One region of the Methylobacterium sp. Leaf88 genome, then DNA from elsewhere that is predicted to be linked to it. Evidence: predicted binding sites of a transcription regulator. Region 1 holds the regulator's gene; each other region holds the start of a gene.

Region 1 (4,422 bases):
GCCGGCGAGACCGCGCCGCTGCTCTTCACCGCGCTCAACAACAACAGCTGGTTCGCCCCCAACCTGATGGGCGGCGTGCCGAACCTGCCCGTGATGATCTACCAGTTCGCCCTCTCGCCCTATCCGAACTGGCAGCAGCTCGCCTGGGCCGGCGCCCTCCTCATCACCGTCACGATCCTCGCCCTGTCGATCGTGGCCCGCTTCGTCATCAAGACCGAGCGGTCGCGCTGACCACCCGCGCGCCGCCTGTCCCCGCCGCTTCGCCCGATAGGATCTTGAACCGATGAACGCCGCCCCCGGGATCACGTCCGCGCAGCTCACCGGACGCCACAAGGCCGACGAGTCCTCACCGGTCCGCATCGCCGTCAAGGACCTGAACTTCTACTACGGCAGCTTCCACGGCCTGAAGTCGGTCAACCTCAACTTCCACGACCGCCAGGTCACGGCGCTGATCGGCCCGTCGGGCTGCGGGAAGTCCACCCTGCTGCGCACCTTCAACCGGATCTACAGCCTGTATCCGGACCAGCGCGCGGAAGGGGAGATCCTCCTCGACGGCCAGAACGTCCTGGATTCCGGGGTCGACCTGAACGAGCTGCGCTCGCGCATCGGCATGGTGTTCCAGAAGCCGACCCCGTTCCCGATGTCGATCTACGACAATGTCGCCTTCGGCCTGCGCCTCTACGAGAAGCTGCCCAAGGCCGACCTCGACATGCGCGTCGAGGAATCCCTGCGCAAGGCCGCCCTCTGGGACGAGGTGAAGGACAAGCTCAAGCAATCCGGCATGGGCCTCTCGGGCGGCCAGCAGCAGCGTCTCTGCATCGCCCGCACGGTGGCCCAGCGCCCCGAGGTGATCCTGTTCGACGAGCCGACCTCGGCCCTCGACCCGATCTCGACGGGCCGCATCGAGGAGCTGATCGAGCAGCTGCGCTCGGAATTCACCATCGTCATCGTCACGCACAACATGCAGCAGGCGGCGCGCATCTCGCAGTTCACCGCCTTCATGTATCTCGGCGAACTGGTGGAGTTCGGGCCCACCACGCGCATCTTCATGAATCCGGAAAAGCGCCAGACGCAGGACTACATCACCGGCCGCTTCGGCTGATCCTCCGCCGGCCGGTCTCGGCCCGCGTCCCCCATCACCGCCAGGGCGGGCCCCGGACAGGCGGGCCCGATCGAGGAGCGAACCCCATGCCCGACCACATCGTCAAATCCTATGATACGGACCTCGAGGACCTGCGCCGCTCGATCTCCGAGATGGGCGGCATCGCCGAGAAGATGATGACCGAGGCCGGCGAGGCCCTGGTGCGCCGGGACGCGCCCCTGGCCCAGGCGGTGATCGCCGCCGACGCCCGCCTCGACACCCTCCAGCGCGAGATCGAGGAGCGGGCGATCCTGCTCATCGCCCGGCGCCAGCCCCTGGCCATCGACCTGCGCGAGACCGTGACGGCGATCCGCGTGTCGAACGATCTCGAACGCATCGGCGACCTCGCCAAGAACGTCGCCAAGCGCGTCGTGGCGATCGCCGACCAGATCCAGCCGCAGAAGATCGTCATCGGCGTCCAGCACATGAGCGACCTGGTGCAGGAGCAGCTCAAGGACGTCCTCGACGCCTATGCCAGCCGCGACACCAAGGCGGCCCTCGACGTCTGGGAGCGCGACGACGCCATCGACGCCCTCTACAATTCCCTGTTCCGCGAGCTCCTGACCTACATGATGGAGGACCCGCGCAACATCTCGTTCTGCACGCATCTCCTGTTCGTGGCCAAGAACATCGAGCGCATCGGCGACCACACCACCAACATCGCCGAGACGATCCACTACCTCGTCACTGGCGAGAACCTCCTGGCCGAGCGCGAGCGACCGAAGAACGACGCGTCCAACTACGCCACCGTGGACATGCCCGGCGCGGCCTGACCCCCGTGCCGGTCTGATCGAAAGCGCACGATGAGTACGCGTATCCTGATCGTCGAGGACGAGGAGGCCCTGACCCTCCTCCTCCGCTACAACCTCGAGGCCGAGGGGTTCATCGTCGACTCGGCCGCCCGCGGCGACGAGGCGGACCTGCGCCTGCAGGAGCAGGTGCCCGACCTCGTCCTGCTCGACTGGATGCTGCCGGCCCTGTCGGGGATCGAGCTCTGCCGCCGCATCCGCGCCCGGCGCGAGACCGAGCGGCTGCCGGTCATCATGCTCACGGCGCGGGGCGAGGAGGGCGACCGCATCCGGGGCCTCGGAACGGGCGCCGACGACTACATCGTGAAGCCGTTCTCGGTGCCGGAGCTCCTCGCCCGGGTCCGCGCCCTGCTGCGCCGGGCCAAGCCGGCCCACGTCGCCAACCTGCTGGTGGCCGGCGACATCGAGCTCGACCGGGTCAGCCACCGCATCCGCCGGGAAGGCCGCGAGATCCATCTCGGGCCCACGGAGTTCAAGCTCCTCGAATTCCTGATGCAGAGCCCCGGCCGGGTGTTCTCGCGCGAGCAGCTCCTCGACGGCGTCTGGGGCCACGACGTCTACATCGACGAGCGCACGGTCGACGTCCATGTCGGGCGCCTGCGCAAGGCCCTGAACCGCCCGCGCCAGAGCGACCCGATCCGCACGGTCCGCGGCTCGGGCTACTCCTTCGACGAGATGTTCGAGGCCGAGGCCGAGTAGCCGATCCCGAGGCGCGCCGGCCCAGCCGTCAGGCGGATAGCCGGGCCCGCCGCCTAGGCGAAAATCATCGCATCGGTGGGCAGGTGGACGGTGAAGGCCTTGCCCTCGTCGACCCAGCCCGGACCGGCGGCGCCGTGGTTGATGCCGTTGGCTTCCTCGGCACTGCCGGCGAAGTGATGCTGGCCGGTCTGGGTGTTGTAGAAGCGCTCCAGGGTCAGGCCGCCGGGGGCGCCCGCATCCGCGTAGGCCTCGAAGGCCACGCCCTCGTACGTGTAGGTCGGCGCCGTCTTGAGGACCTGGTCCCGCTCGGCGACGCTCGTCGTGAAGAAGTGGGCGTTCGAGGCCGTGTCGAAGAACCGGAACACGTCCACCGTGTCGGCGCCCTGGGCCGGGGCCGCCCACGGGGTGCCCTCGTAGGTGAACCACGGCAGCGTCTTTTCGATCTGCGCCTTCTCGGCCGTGCTCGTGGTGTAGAAGTGATCCCCCGTATGGGTGTCGTAGAACCGATAGACCGCCGTGACGGCGGTGCCGGCGACCGGGCTCGTCTGTGCCGCCGCGGCCACCACCGGGGCGGGCGGCGCACCGTACAGGGCCTGGATCCCGGCGATGTCGCCGGCCGCCAGGGTCGTGATGCCCCTGTCGAGGATGGCGTTCATCACCTCGGGCTTGGCGTCGTAATGGTCGAGGCCGAGCGCGTGGCCGATCTCGTGCAGCGCCACCAGGGAGAGATCCACGTTCTGGGTGCCGACGATGCGGGCGCCGGAGGCGTGCCAGCCCTCGCCGCTGTCGAAGGTCACCTCCGCGGACTGCATGCGCTGGCCGCTGTAGGAATAGGTGGCGTAGCCCAGGGTCTTGCCGAGCCCGTCGATCCCCCCGAGGGTGAAGTCGATCTGGGCGTTGGCTGTCGCGGCCACCTGCTGGAAGGCGATGTCGGCGGCGGCGGCCCAGGTGGCGAAGGCGGCCTGGAGGAGGCCCACGAAGCCGGTGGGGATCGTGCCGTCGACGGCCCAGGTGACGGTGCCGCCGCCCGTGCCTGCCGCGCCCGTCCCCCAGCGCGGACCTTCCAGCGCATAATCCCCCATCGACCGCCCTCCCGTGCGTTCGGGCCAGGGTCGGCGGCAGAGGTTGCTAAATCCTTACCGGACCGGCCGCCACGCGTCGGGGCGGCACGTCCTCACACGATGCTGCGCACCACGCCGCCATCGACGCGCAGCGCCGCCCCGCTGGTGGCGCTGGCGGCCGGGCTGCAGATATAGGCGACCATGCTGGCGACCTCCTCGACAGTGGCGAGGCGGCCGATCAGCGAGGTCGGGCGGTGCTCGGCCACGAAGGCGCGTCCGGCGGCGTCGAGGTCGACGGCGCCCCCGGCTCCGCCGTCCTGCCCCTGCGCCATGCTCTTCATGAAATCGGCGACCCCCTCGGACAGGGTCGGCCCCGGCAGCACGCTGTTCACGGTGACGCCGCTGCCCGACACGGTCTCGGCGAGCCCCCGGGCCACGGCGAGCTGGGCGGTCTTCGTCATCCCGTAATGGACCATCTCCACCGGGATGTTCACGCCGGATTCGCTGGAGATGAAGACCACCCGGCCCCAGCCGCGCGCGACCATGCCGGGGGTGTAGGCCCGCGCGAGGCGCACGCCGCTCATCACGTTGGTCTCGAAGAACCGCTGCCAGTCCTCGTCCGGGATCTCGAAGAACGGCTTCGGCTCGAAGATGCCGGTGTTGTTCACCAGGATGTCGACGTCCGGCAGGCCGGCGACCACGCGGGCCGCCC
Region 2 (4,422 bases), on a different contig from region 1:
GCGCCGGTGTGACGGCGCGCAGGACGGTGGCGGCGTGCGGAATTCGTGTTGACGGGCCGCAGGTCGCGCCCTGTGCAACCGGACCGCGGGTTAGGATAAAGTGACGGCGAGCGTCCGCTTCCCGCCCATACCACCCGAGAACAAGACACCCGATCGTGACCGCAAGCTCCCCCCGTCCCCCGATCCGCTTCCGCGGCCGCTCGTTCATGGCCCTGGTGCTCGCCCCGGTGCTGCCCGTCTCGGACTGGCTCGACGAGCTCGACGCGCTGGCCCGGCGCTCGCCGGCCTTCTTCGTGGGTCGCCCCGTCATCCTCGACGTGGCCGGGCTCGGGCTCGAGCGGGAGGCCCTCGTCGCCCTGGTGGCCGACCTCGCCGCCCGCGACGTGGCCGTGATGGGCATCGAGGGGGCCGATCCGGGCCAGCTCGGGGCCGGCCTGCCCCCGCCCCCGGCGGGCGGGCGCCCGGTCGATGCGGTCCCGACCCCGGAAGCGACGGCGGATGCCGCGCCGGTCGTGCCGTCCGCGCCGGCTCCGTTCCGCTCGCTGATCCTCGATGCGCCCGTCCGCTCCGGGCAGACGATCCTGCACCTGGAGGGCGACATCACCGTGATGGGCTCTGTGGCCTCCGGGGCCGAGGTGATCGCGGGCGGCTCGCTCCACGTCTACGGCGCCCTGCGCGGCCGGGCGATCGCAGGGGCGGCCGGTAACCCGGACGCGCGCATCACCTGTCGCCGGTTCGAGCCGGAACTCATCGCCATCGACGGGCTCTACCGCACCGCCGACGACCTCGGCCCGGTCCAGCGCGGGTTGCCCGCCCAGGTCCGTCTCGAGGGCGACGCCATCAAGGTGGCCGGCCTGGACTAGGCCCTACCGGCCCGTCCAGGCCGGGGGACGCTTGGCGAGGAACGCCTCCATGCCCTCGCGAAAATCCGAGCTGGTGTAGCAGAGGCGGATCAGGTCGTCGCCGGGACGCTCGTCGCCCGCATCGTCCGCGTCCTGAAGGCGGCGCAGGCCCTCCTTGGTCGCCCGCAGGGTGAGCGGCGCGTGACCGGCCACCAGGGTCGCGAGCTCCGTGGCGCGGGCCGCCAGGGCCTCGGCATCGGCCACGACCTCGCCGACGAGCCCGATGGCCAGGGCCTCCTCGGCCCCGACGAGGCGGGCGGTGAAGATCATGTCCTTGACCCGCGCCGGCCCAATCAGGGCGGAGAGCCGCCGCAGGTTGCCCAGCGAGAGGCAGTTGCCCAGGGTCCGGGCGATGGGAAAGCCCAGGCGGGCGTCGCGGGTGGCCAGTCGCAGGTCGCAGGCCGCCGCGATGGCAGCGCCTCCGCCCGTGCAGGCGCCGGCGATCGCCGCGATGGTGGGCACGGACAGGCGCTCCAGCGCGCCCATCACCCGGTCCATGAAGCGCTCGTAGTCGATCGCGTCCTGCGCGCTCGTGAAGCTCCGGAACTGGGCGATGTCGGTGCCGGCCGCGAAGGCCTTCTCGCCCGCACCCGTGATGACCAGGGCCTTGACGCTCCCGTCCGCCTCGAGGCGCGCACAGGCGTCGATCAGGCCCTGGTACATCCCGAAGGTGAGCGCGTTGCGCGCCTGCGGCCGGTTGAGGGTGAGACGCGCGATGCCGCCCTCGACCGTGAAGCGGAGTTCGTCGATCTGGGTCATGCGGGGTCCCTGGGCGCCGGGCGCGGATGCGTGCCCCTTTCCTCTCGCCCATCGGGGCCGGGCGGAGCAAGCGGCCGGCCCCCTTCCCGCCTCAGAACACGGACGGCACGAACATCCCGGGCGGCACCGGGTGGCGGGTGTAGTCGTCGTGGCGCTCGCGGTCCGGCAGGTGCACGGGCGGATGCGCGACGTCGCCGTAGGGGATCTGCGTCAGGAGGTGGCTGATGCAGTTGAGGCGGGCGCGCTTCTTGTCGACCGCCTCGACCACCCACCAGGGCGCCTCGGGGATGTGCGTCCGGGCCAGCATGTCCTCCTTCGCCTTGGTGTAGTCCTCCCAGCGGCGGCGGGACTGCACGTCCATCGGCGAGAGCTTCCACTGCTTCAGCGGATCGTGGATGCGCATCTGGAAGCGGAAGGCCTGCTCCTCGTCGGTGATCGAGAACCAGTACTTGAGCACGATGATCCCGGAGCGGGTCAGCATGCGCTCGAATTCGGGTACGGAGCGGAAGAATTCCTCCACCTCGTCGGGCGAGCAGAACCCCATCACGCGCTCGACGCCGGCGCGGTTGTACCAGGAGCGGTCGAACAGCACGATCTCGCCGCCAGCCGGCAGGTGGGCGACGTAACGCTGAAAGTACCACTGGGTGCGCTCGCGCTCGTTCGGGGCGGGCAGCGCCGTGACGCGGCAGACGCGCGGGTTGAGCCGTTGGGTGATGCGCTTGATCACGCCGCCCTTGCCGGCGGAGTCGCGCCCCTCGAAGATCACCACGACGCGCAGCTTGTGGGCCTGGACCCAGTCCTGCAGGCGCACCAGCTCGTGCTGCAAGCGGAACAGCTCGCGGAAATAGACCTTGCGGTCGAGGCCGGGCGGACGGGCGGGCTGCCCGAGTCCGTCGGCCAGGCGCTCGAGGCGCTCGTCTTCCATCTCGAGCTCGAGTTCCTCGTCGAAATCGTCGGCGACCTCCCGGCGGATCGCCTCGATCTGCGCTGCCCGCTGTCCGCCGTCCATGTGGAAGCCCCGTCCCCGCCGAAATGCCGGCCGCGCTTAGACCACGGCATCATGACAGGCTTGATACGGCGTGAGGGGCCGGCGACGGTCCGAGGGAACGGGGACCGCACATCGCGGGTTGAACGACAAGCTGCGCCATTTCGCGGGCCGAGAGCCCGGCTCGCCCGGCGCCCCACACATCTAGAGGGTCCACCCATGAGCCTGATCGGACGCATCGTCACCAAGCTTCTCGGCAACGAGGATCGTCCCGTGGTCCGAGACGACCGCAACTACGATTCCGGCACGCCGCTCGGCCGCCTCGTGACCAAGATCCTGCGGAAGTAAGAGCGCTCTCCGGGCGGCCGAGGCCGCCCGGTTTCCAAAGCCCTGGGCGGCTGAGTCCGCCCGGCTCCGGACTGTTCTCGCGGCTCAGGCCGCCCGGCGCTTGGCCTTCTTCTCGCGTCCCTGGCCCGGCGCGCGCTGGCCGGCCCGGGTCCGGTCGAGCACGAATTTCGCGTAATCGTCCATGTCGCCCGCGAAGGGCTTGACCGTGTTGTCGGCCGCCAGCCACAGGCGATCCGCCACCAGCTCCATCAGCGAGCGGTCGTGGGTGATGAGGATGACCGCCCCGCCGTAATCGTTGAGCGCGTCGAGGAGCGCCCTCCGGCTGTCGATGTCGAGATGGTTGGTCGGTTCGTCGAGGATGAGCAGGTGCGGCGCCTGCATCGCCACGAGGTTGAGTAGCAGGCGCGCCCGCTCGCCGCCCGAGAGCGCGTCCACCGTCGTCTCCTGCTTGTCGAAGGCGAGGCCGAAGCTTGCGAGCTTGGCGCGCCGGGCCGACTCGCTGTCGTCGGGGCGCTCGCGCCGGATGATCGCGAGCGGCGTGTCCTTCGGGTCGAGGGCCTCGATCTGGTGCTGGTGGAACCAGCCGACCTGCACGCGCCCTTCCCGCACCATGCGCCCGTCCCGCACCGCGAGGGCGCCCGCCGCCATCTTGGCGAAGGTCGACTTGCCCGCGCCGTTGACCCCCAGCAATCCGATGCGGTCGTCGACGTCGAGGGTCAGGTTGAGGTCGCGCAGCACCGGCGCGTCGTCGCCATACGCGATGGTGGCGTCGGTGAGGTGCATCAGGGGCGGAGCCAGCGGCCGCTTCGGCGAGGGTAGGTGGAACGGTGCCACGTGCTCCTCGATGGTGGTGGCGATCGGCTCCAGCTTGGCGAGGCGCTTGACGCGGGACTGCGCCTGGGCGGCCTTCGAGGCTTTCGCCTTGAAACGATCGATGAAGCTCTGCAGGTGCGCGCGCTCCGCCTCCTGCTTCTGCTTGGTCGAGGCCTGGAGGCGGGCCTTCTCGGCCCGGCGCTTCTCGAAGTCGTCGTAGCCGCCGGTGTAGAGTTCGAGCTTGCCGCCGGCCACGTGCAGGATCGCATCCACCGAGTTGTTCAGGAGCTCGCGATCGTGGCTGATGATCAGGGCTGAGTGCGGGTAGCGCTTCAGGCGCGCCTCCAGCCAGAGGGCGCCCTCGAGATCGAGGTAGTTGGTGGGCTCGTCGAGGAGCAGCATGTCCGGCTCGGCGAAGAGCGCGGCGGCCAGGGCCACGCGCATGCGCCAGCCGCCGGAGAATTCCGCCATCGGCCGGGTGAGGTCCTCCACGGAGAAGCCGAGGCCGGCGAGGATCTCGCCAGCGCGCGCCGGGGCCCGGTCGGCGTCGATCTCGATGAGGCGGGCATAGATCTCGCCCAGGCGCTCGGGCGCGGCGGTCTCGAGCTCGGCGTT
Region 3 (4,422 bases), on a different contig from region 1:
ACGGCGTCGACATGGCGCCCGAAGCCATCGCCGACGTGCGCCGGGTCGTCGCCCAGGAATACGGCGAGCGCTACCTGCCGGGTGCGCCGCGCAAATACAGCGTCAAGGCCAAGAACGCCCAGGAGGCGCACGAGGCCGTGCGCCCCACCGACATGGGCCGTCTGCCCAAGGCGGTGGCCCGCACCGTCGATGCCGAGCAGGCCAAGCTCTACGAGCTGATCTGGACCCGCACGGTGGCGAGCCAGATGGAATCGGCCGAACTGGAGCGCACGACGGTGGACGTCGTCGCCCAGGTCGGGCCGCGCACGCTGGAGCTGCGCGCCACCGGCCAGGTGGTGAAGTTCGACGGCTTCCTCACCCTCTACCAGGAGGGCAAGGACGACGAGGAGGACGAGGACGGCCGGCGCCTGCCGCCCATGAAGGCGGGCGACCCGCTCAAGCGCGAGCGCATCGCCTCGACCCAGCACTTCACCGAGCCGCCGCCGCGCTATTCCGAGGCCAGCCTCGTCAAGCGCATGGAGGAGCTCGGCATCGGCCGGCCCTCCACCTACGCCGCCGTGCTGCAGACCCTGCGCGACCGCGAATACGTGCGGATCGACAAGAAGCGCCTCGTGGCCGAGGACAAGGGCCGCCTCGTCACCGGCTTCCTGGAGAGCTTCTTCAAGCGCTACGTCGAGTACGACTTCACCGCCGACCTCGAGACGCAGCTCGACCGGGTCTCGAACGCCGAGATCGACTGGCGCGAGGTGCTGCGCGACTTCTGGCGCGACTTCTCCGCCGCGATCGCCGGCACCAAGGAGCTGCGCGTCGCGGAGGTGCTCGACGCGCTCAACGACCTGCTCGGCGCCCACATCTTCCCGGAGAAGGCCGACGGCTCGAACCCGCGCACCTGCCCCACCTGCGGCTCCGGCCAGCTCTCCCTGAAGCTCGGCAAGTTCGGCGCCTTCGTGGGCTGCTCGAACTATCCGGAGTGCAAGTACACCCGCCAGCTCGCCGCCTCGGGCGTCGAGGGCGACGGCGAGGGCTCGTCGGAGAACGGCGGTCAGCCCGGCACGCGGGTGCTCGGCAACGATCCCGCCTCCGGCCTGCCCGTGACGGTGCGCGACGGCCGCTTCGGTCCCTTCGTCCAGCTCGGCGAGGCCGCGGCCGAGAAGGAGGCGCCCAAGCCCAAGCGCTCCTCGATCCCGAAGGGCACCAGCCCGTCCTCGGTCGACCTGGAGATGGCCCTGAAGCTGCTCGCCCTGCCGCGCGAGGTGGCCCGCCACCCCGAGACCGGCGAGCCGATCCTGGCCAATCTCGGGCGCTTCGGGCCGTACGTGCAGCACGGCAAGATGTACGCGAATCTCGGGCGCGACGACGACGTGCTGGAGATCGGCGCCAACCGGGCCATCGACCTCATCGTCGCCAAGGAGCAGGGCGGCGGCCGGCGCGGGCCGGCGGCCGATCCGGGCCGGCCCCTCGGCGAGCACCCGGAGACGGGCAAGCCCATCGCGGTGAAGTCGGGCAAGTACGGCCCCTACGTCACCGACGGCACCACCAACGCGACGCTGCCCAAGACCATGGCGGCCGAGGCGGTCGACCTGCCCCAGGCACTGGAGCTGATCGCCGCCCGGGAAGCCGCGGGCGGGGGCAAGAAGAAGGCTCCGGCCCGCAAGGCGGCGGGCGCCAAGGCCCCGGCGAAGAAGGCGGCGGTCAAGAAGGCCCCTGCGGCGAAGGCCGCCGGGAAGACGGCTGCAGCGGACGGGGACGAGGTCTCGGCCAAGCCCGCCGCGAAGGCGACGGCCGCCAAGAAACCGGCGAAGAGCACCAAGGCTGCGGCCGAGAAGCCCGCCGCCGCGGCGCGCCGGAAGGCTTAAGGATCGGTGGCCGGGGCACCGGCCGCTGTCACACCGGTGCCATGCGGGCGGGGTAGCGGGGACGGTCGTCAGCCCGCGCCCCGCACCGGACCCGCCACGCCATGACCGCATCGAACCAGAACCGCTCGCAGGCCGCCGAGGCCGCCGAGGATCGCGGGTCGAACGGCAGCGCCAACCCGACCTTCGGCGACGTGGTGGCGGCGCGCTTCGACCGGCGCGACCTCCTGCGCGGGCTCCTCGGGGTCGGCGCCATCGCGGCGGTGGTGACGCCCCGCGCCCTGGCCGCCGGCGGGGCGGTGGGTCCGGCGTCGCCGGCCAGCGACTCCCGATTCCCGTTCGCGGAGATCGAGGCCGGCTCGGACGCGCACCACCACGTCGCCGCCGGGCACGATGCCGAGATCCTGATCCGCTGGGGCGACCCGGTGCTGCCCGGCGCACCCGCCTTCGACCCGCGCAACCAGTCCGCGGCGGCACAGGCCCAGCAGTTCGGCTACAACAACGACTTCGTCGGCTACTTCCCCATGCCGGGGGCGGCCGACCCGGCGGCGCACGGCCTCCTCGTCGTCAACCACGAATACACCAACGAGGAACTCATGTTCCCCGGCCTCGGGCGCCAGGACGGCAAGGCGGTGGACTTCCAGGGCATGACCCGGGCGCTCGTCGACATCGAGATGGCGGCCCATGGCGGCTCGGTCCTCGAGATCCGGCGCCGGGACGGCCGCTGGACGGTGGTGCCGGATTCCAAATACGCCCGCCGCATCACCGCCACGACGCCGATGGCGCTGACCGGCCCGGCCGCCGGCACCGACCGGGTGCGGACCGGCGCCGATCCCAGCGGCCGGTCGGCCCTCGGGATGATCAACAACTGCGCCGGCGGCACGACCCCCTGGGGCACGTGGCTGACCTGCGAGGAGAACATCAACTACTACTTCTCCGGCGCCCTGCCGAAGGACTCGCCGGAGGCCGCCAACCATAAGCGCTTCAACCTGCCGGCCAACGCCTATGCCTGGGGCCGCTTCCACCCGCGCTTCGACCTCGGCCGCGAGCCCAACGAGCCGAACCGCTTCGGCTGGGTGGTGGAGATCGACCCCTTCGACCCGACGAGCGTCCCCAAGAAGCGCACGGCCCTGGGGCGCTTCAAGCACGAGGGCGCGGCCGGCATCGTCGCGAAGGCCGGGCAGTACGTGATCTACCAGGGCGACGACGAGCGTTTCGACTACGTCTACAAGTTCGTCACCCTGGGCCGGGCCGACAGCGGCGACCGCGACCTCCTCGATTCCGGCACCCTGCATGTCGCCCGCTTCGACGCCGACGGGCGCGGCACCTGGATGCCGCTGGTCTTCGGGCAGGGTCCGCTGACGCCCGAGAACGGCTTTGCATCCCAGGCCGACGTGGTGATCGGCGCCCGGCTCGCCGCCGACCGGCTCGGGGCCACCAAGATGGACCGGCCCGAGGACGTCGAGGCCAACCCGAAGACCGGCAAGGTCTACGTGATGCTGACCAACAACGGGAAGCGCAAGGCCGATCAGGTCGACGCCGCCAACCCGCGGGCCGACAACCGGTTCGGCCATATCGTCGAGCTCACCCCCGACGACGGCGACCATGCCGCCACCGGATTCACCTGGGAGATCCTGGTCCGCTGCGGCGATCCGAGCATCGCCCAGGTCGGCGCCACCTTCTCGTCGGCCACCACGACGAACGGCTGGTTCGGGATGCCGGACAATTGCTCGGTCGACGGCCTCGGCCGGCTCTGGGTCGCCACGGACGGCAACGCGCCCTCCCGCACCGGCCGCAACGACGGCATCTGGGCGGTGGAGACGGACGGGCCGGGCCGCGGCACGGGCAAGCACTTCTTCCGCGTGCCCCACGGCGCCGAGATGTGCGGCCCCTATTTCACCCCCGACGACACCACCTTCTTCGTGGCCGTCCAGCATCCCGGCGAGGCCGACGAGGAGGACCCGAAGGCGGTGCCCGCCACCTTCGAGGCGCCCGCCACCCGCTGGCCGGACTTCGACCCGGCGATGCCGCCCCGCCCCGCGGTGCTGACGATCACCCGCCGCGGGGGCGGCCGCGTCGGGACCTGAGGCGGCCCACGGGCGCGGTGCCCGGCGCGACGATCCACGGATCACGCCACCGTCAGGCCTTCTTAACCACCCCCATACCATGTCATGGGGTGGTACGCCCTGTGCGGCGGGGGCTTCCGGCTCCCGCCTCTCGGAGCGGGAACCCCTTTCTGTTTCCGGTTTGTTCCGGTATGGTGAGAGGATGAAGGCGAATGCTGCACGGTCTCCCTCTGCGATCCGGCCCGCGAAGCCCGCGGCTGCCCCCTCACCCGCGCGAGGCGCTCCGGTGAGCGACCCCGCACGCGATCTCTTCGCCGGCGGCAAGGCGCCCCTGCCGAAGACCGCCGAGCGCCGCAAGCTCGACGCTGTGGCGCCGCTTCCCCCCGTCTCGGCGGAGGCCGGTTACGACGCCTCCACCATCGAGGTGCTGGAGGGGCTGGAGCCGGTGCGCCGCCGCCCCGGCATGTATATCGGCGGCACCGACGAGCGCGCCCTGCACCACC
Region 4 (4,422 bases), on a different contig from region 1:
ACTCGCGCAGGATCGTCTCGAAGTCGACGAGGCCCTCCTGGGGGAACACGTCGTAGGCGATGACCGTCATGCCGAGGGCTTCCGCCCGCTTGGCGATGGACTTGCCGAGCGCGCCGTAGCCGACGATGCCCAGCGTCGAGCCGGCGATGTCGTGGATCGGGTAGTCGAAGTAGCAGAATTGGGTCGACTTCGCCCAATCGCCCCGGCGCACGGAGTTGGCGTAGGGCACGATGGCCCGGCGCAGGGCGAACATCAGGCCGATCACGTGCTCGGGCACGGTGTTGAAGGCGTAGCCGCGGATGTTGACGACGGTGATGCCCTGGGCCTTGGCGGCCTCCTTGTCGACCACGTCGGTGCCGGTGGCGGCCACCGCGATCAGCTTGAGGTCGGGGAGCTGCTTAAGGGTTTCGGCCCGCATCGGGACCTTGTTGATCAGCGCGATCTCGGCACCCTTCAGGCGCTCGACGATCTCCTCCGGCGTCCAGGTCGACTCGTACTCGACGTACTCGTGGGGGAAGTTGAACTCACGGACCTTGGCGTCCAGGGACTCGCGGTCGAGGAACACGATCTTCTTCGTCATGGAATCCTCTGGCCGATCCGGCCAAGTCTCGGATAGGGCACGTCACGGGTGGGGTCGAGGTCGTGGCCGGGATGGGCGAACCCATCCCGGCCGAACGTCTGGCTTCGAAAGATCCGGAACCCGGGGAGGCTCAGGACTTCGAGAGCGGGTTCTCGCGCAGGTAGCTCGAGGCGGCGGCGACGCCGGAGCCGGGCTGGACCTTCACGCCGTGATCGAGCATCGACATCTCGGCACCCGCGATGGCGCCCAGCAGCGACAGTTCGTTCATGTCACCGACGTGACCGATGCGGAACACCTTGCCGGCCACCTGGCTCAGACCGGCGCCGAGCGCCAAGTTGTAGCGCACGTAGGCGTGCTTGATGATCGCGGCGGCGTCGACGCCCTCCGGCACCAGGATGGCCGTGACCGTGTCGGAGTTCCACTTGGGCTCCTTGGCACAGGTCTTCAGGCCCCAGGCGGCCACGGCCTGGCGGGTCGCCTCGCCGAGGACGTGATGGCGGTGGTAGACGTTCTCGAGGCCTTCCTCGTTAAGGCAGGCCAGGGCCTCGCGCAGGCCGTAGAGCAGCGGCAGCGACGGGGTGTAGGGGAAGTAGCCGGCCGGGTTCTGCTTCTGGTGGTCGGCCCAGTCGAAGTACACGTGTGCGAGGCGGTCGTTCTGGCCCGACGAGGTGTCGGCGGCCTTGAGCGCCTTCTGGCTGACGCAGATTACGCCGAGGCCGGCGGGGAGCATCAGGCCCTTCTGCGAGCCGGCGATGGCGCAATCGACCTTCCACTCGTCCATCTTGAAGGGGAGCGAGCCGATCGAGGAGACGCCGTCGACGAACAGCAGGGCCGGGTGGCCGGCGGCGTCGATCGCCTTGCGCACGGCACCGACATCGCTGGTGACGCCGGTGGCGGTCTCGTTATGGACGACCATGACGGCCTTGATCTCGTGGTTCTTGTCGGCGCGCAGGGCCTCGCCGATCCGCTCCGGGTTCGCACCCGTGCCCCACTCCTCGTCCTGGACGATGACTTCCAGGCCGAGGCGCTGGGCCATGTCGATCCAGAGGTGGCTGAACTGGCCGAAGCGGGCGGCCAGGACCTTGTCACCGCGTGACAGGGTGTTGGACAGGGCGGATTCCCAGATGCCGGTGCCGGAGGCCGGGAACAGGAAGATGGTGCCCTCGGTCGAACCGTAGACGGCCTTCGTGTCCTGGAAGAGCGGCTTGGTCAGCGTGGGGAAGTCCACCGAACGGTGATCCTCGGACTGCACCATCATCGCGCGCATCACGCGATCCGGGATGTTCGTCGGGCCCGGGACGAACAGGTGGTTCCGGCCGGGACGTCGCGTTGCCGCCATGATGTTTTCTCCGTTTCTCACGTTAGTGACCACACGCGCCCTGGCGTGCGGCGACAATGATGCGCCGAGGGTTGAAGCGGATCGCACGGGGCGTCCCGGGACGATCCCGAGTGCTCGTAGCGGCCGCTGGTTAGATGAATCGCGGGACGAACTCGTACGTGCGCGACCTGTGGACGGATACAGGACCCAGGTCCGCCCGCGCCGAAGAAAGCCCTTCGACGCCCGTCGCCGCGCGCGCCACCGAATACCACAAGCCTCTTCTCCATGGGCCGGGTCGCGCGACACGCGCTGACCGCTGGGCCGTTTCAGCGTCGTCGTCCCCGGGGACGGCACCCTTAGTTCGCCTCGATGGGCTCCGGTCATGCGTTCTCGAACGCCGCCCGGTGGGGCACCTTGAGCGGGACTATGCCCGGCTTCCCGCCGAAAGGAAAACCCGAAATACTTGGTCTCAAATCAAAATTTTTTTTGTGGAAGAAGAGCTTACGTCGCGGCGCCGAAGGCGGCCGGTCTGGCGAGGCCGACGTCATCAAACTGATACGGGAATCCGGTTTGGCTCCAGGGATCGGAGGCTGTCCCGGAGGCGAACGTGGGCGAAGACACCGAGACGACCCGCGTCCGGACCCTGTTCCTGTCCGACATGCATCTGGGGACCAAGGGTTGCCAAGCCGATCTGCTGCTCGAATTTCTGCGTGATTACGATGCGGACGAGATCTACCTCGTCGGCGACATCGTGGATGGCTGGCAACTCAAGTCCGGCTGGTACTGGCCGCAGAGCCACAACGACGTCGTGCAGAAGCTCATGCGCAAGGTCCGCAAGGGCTCGACGCTGGTCTACGTCCCGGGCAACCACGACGAGTTCCTGCGCGACTATATCGGCATGACCTTCGGTGGCATCGAAATCGCCGATCAGCGGGTGCATGAGGCCGCCGACGGCAAGCGCTACCTCGTCATCCACGGCGACCAATTCGACATGGTGGTCCGCCATGCCCGGTGGCTCGCGTTCCTGGGCGACGGCGCCTACACCTTCGCCCTCTTCGTGAACACCTACGTCAACACCGTGCGCCGCCGCCTCGGCCTCGCCTACTGGTCGCTCTCCGCCTGGGCCAAGCTGAAGGTCAAGAACGCCGTCAACTTCATCGGCAAGTTCGAGGAATTGCTCAGCGCCGAGGCCAAGCGCGTCGGGGCCGACGGGGTGATCTGCGGCCACATCCACCACGCGGCCAACCGGCAGATCAACGGTCTCACCTACCTGAACACCGGCGACTGGGTGGAATCCTGCACCGCCATCGTCGAGCACTACGACGGCTCCATGGAGGTGTTGCACTATCCGAGCCTGCTGAGGGCCCGCGCCGGGCTGACCGATCTCGTCGGACGCACGCGGCCCGACGGAGCCCGGGCGGTCGCGTGAGGCTCCTCATCGCGACGGATGCCTGGCATCCGCAAGTCAACGGCGTGGTCCGCTCCCTGGAGAACATGGCCGCGGCGGGGGCTGCCTACGGCTTCGACCCGGTGTTCCTGACCCACCAGGACTTCGCCTCCCTCCCCCTGCCGGGCTATCCCGAGATTCGGGTCGCCTACGCCACCAAGCGGCACGTGGCACGCCTCTGGGACGATCTGCAGCCCACCCACGTCCACATCTCCACGGAAGGGACCGTGGGCTATGCCACGCGGCGATACTGCCTCGCCCATGGCCGTCCGTTCACCACGAGCTATCACACCCGCTTCCCGGAATACCTCTCCGCCCGGGCCCCCGTGCCCGAAACCTGGAGCTATGCCTGGCTGCGCCGGTTCCATGGCGCGGCCAACGGCACCATGGTCTCGACCTCCTCCCTGGAGCGCGACCTCCACGCGCGCGGCTTCACCAACCTGATGCGCTGGACGCGCGGCGTCGACACCGAGCTGTTCCGGCCTCGCCCGCCGGATGCGCCGGACCTTGCCGGGCTGCCGCGGCCGATCTTCCTCTCGGTGGGACGGCTCGCGGTGGAGAAGAACCTCGAGGCGTTCCTGCGCCTCGATCTGCCTGGAACGAAGGTCGTCGTCGGCGACGGCCCGGATCGGGCGCGCCTCGCGGGGATTGCGCCGGCGGCCCGCTTTCTCGGCATCCGCACCGGCGCCGCCCTCGCCGCCCTCTACGCCGCTGCCGACGTCTTCGTGTTTCCGAGCCTGACCGACACCTTCGGAATCGTGCTTCTCGAAGCCCTCGCCTGTGGCGTCCCCGTGGCCGCCTATCCCGTCACCGGGCCCCTCGACGTCATCGGCCGGACCGGTGCCGGCGTCCTCGATCACGACTTGCGTGCGGCCGCCCTGGCCGCCTTGGCAATTCCGCGGGAGCGTTGCCGCAGCGAAGCCCTGCGGTACACCTGGGCCGAGAGCGCGCGGCAGTTCTACGACAACATCGCTCAAGCCCATGGCAGCACGTCCGTCCGGGTACGGGCCGCGGGCACGCCATCGCGGGGCATCGTCGAACTCGGCTGACGCGTGGACCCGACTGACCGCGCACGCT

The links. Region 1 encodes PhoB, which activates phosphate uptake and scavenging genes when phosphate is short. Its sites were predicted from a motif close to TGTCATNNANCTGTCAT; they were not measured.
Region 2: the regulator PhoB is predicted to act here: its motif matches at 2,711-2,727, upstream of ppk2 (polyphosphate kinase 2).
Region 3: the regulator PhoB is predicted to act here: its motif matches at 1,883-1,899, upstream of ASF20_RS06365 (PhoX family phosphatase).
Region 4: the regulator PhoB is predicted to act here: its motif matches at 2,441-2,457, upstream of ASF20_RS08235 (UDP-2,3-diacylglucosamine diphosphatase).

What each region holds. Positions count from the first base shown of each region.
Region 1 covers NZ_LMMK01000051.1:40,402-44,823, forward strand. The annotation lists gene pstA (phosphate ABC transporter permease PstA) at 1-231, shown strand, start outside; gene pstB (phosphate ABC transporter ATP-binding protein PstB) at 284-1,102, shown strand; gene phoU (phosphate signaling complex protein PhoU) at 1,189-1,914, shown strand; gene phoB (phosphate regulon transcriptional regulator PhoB) at 1,945-2,649, shown strand; gene ASF20_RS19890 (matrixin family metalloprotease) at 2,703-3,731, opposite strand; gene ASF20_RS19895 (SDR family oxidoreductase) at 3,824-4,422, opposite strand, start outside.
Region 2 covers NZ_LMMK01000052.1:116,269-120,690, reverse strand. The annotation lists gene minC (septum site-determining protein MinC) at 207-863, shown strand; gene ASF20_RS20670 (enoyl-CoA hydratase/isomerase family protein) at 867-1,661, opposite strand; gene ppk2 (polyphosphate kinase 2) at 1,753-2,670, opposite strand; gene ASF20_RS20660 (hypothetical protein) at 2,866-2,994, shown strand; gene ASF20_RS20655 (ABC-F family ATP-binding cassette domain-containing protein) at 3,079-4,422, opposite strand, start outside.
Region 3 covers NZ_LMMK01000011.1:98,104-102,525, forward strand. The annotation lists gene topA (type I DNA topoisomerase) at 1-1,856, shown strand, start outside; gene ASF20_RS06365 (PhoX family phosphatase) at 1,958-3,940, shown strand; gene parE (DNA topoisomerase IV subunit B) at 4,206-4,422, shown strand, end outside.
Region 4 covers NZ_LMMK01000012.1:395,473-399,894, forward strand. The annotation lists gene ASF20_RS08225 (D-2-hydroxyacid dehydrogenase) at 1-580, opposite strand, end outside; gene ASF20_RS08230 (aminotransferase class V-fold PLP-dependent enzyme) at 711-1,919, opposite strand; gene ASF20_RS08235 (UDP-2,3-diacylglucosamine diphosphatase) at 2,506-3,327, shown strand; gene ASF20_RS08240 (glycosyltransferase family 1 protein) at 3,324-4,394, shown strand.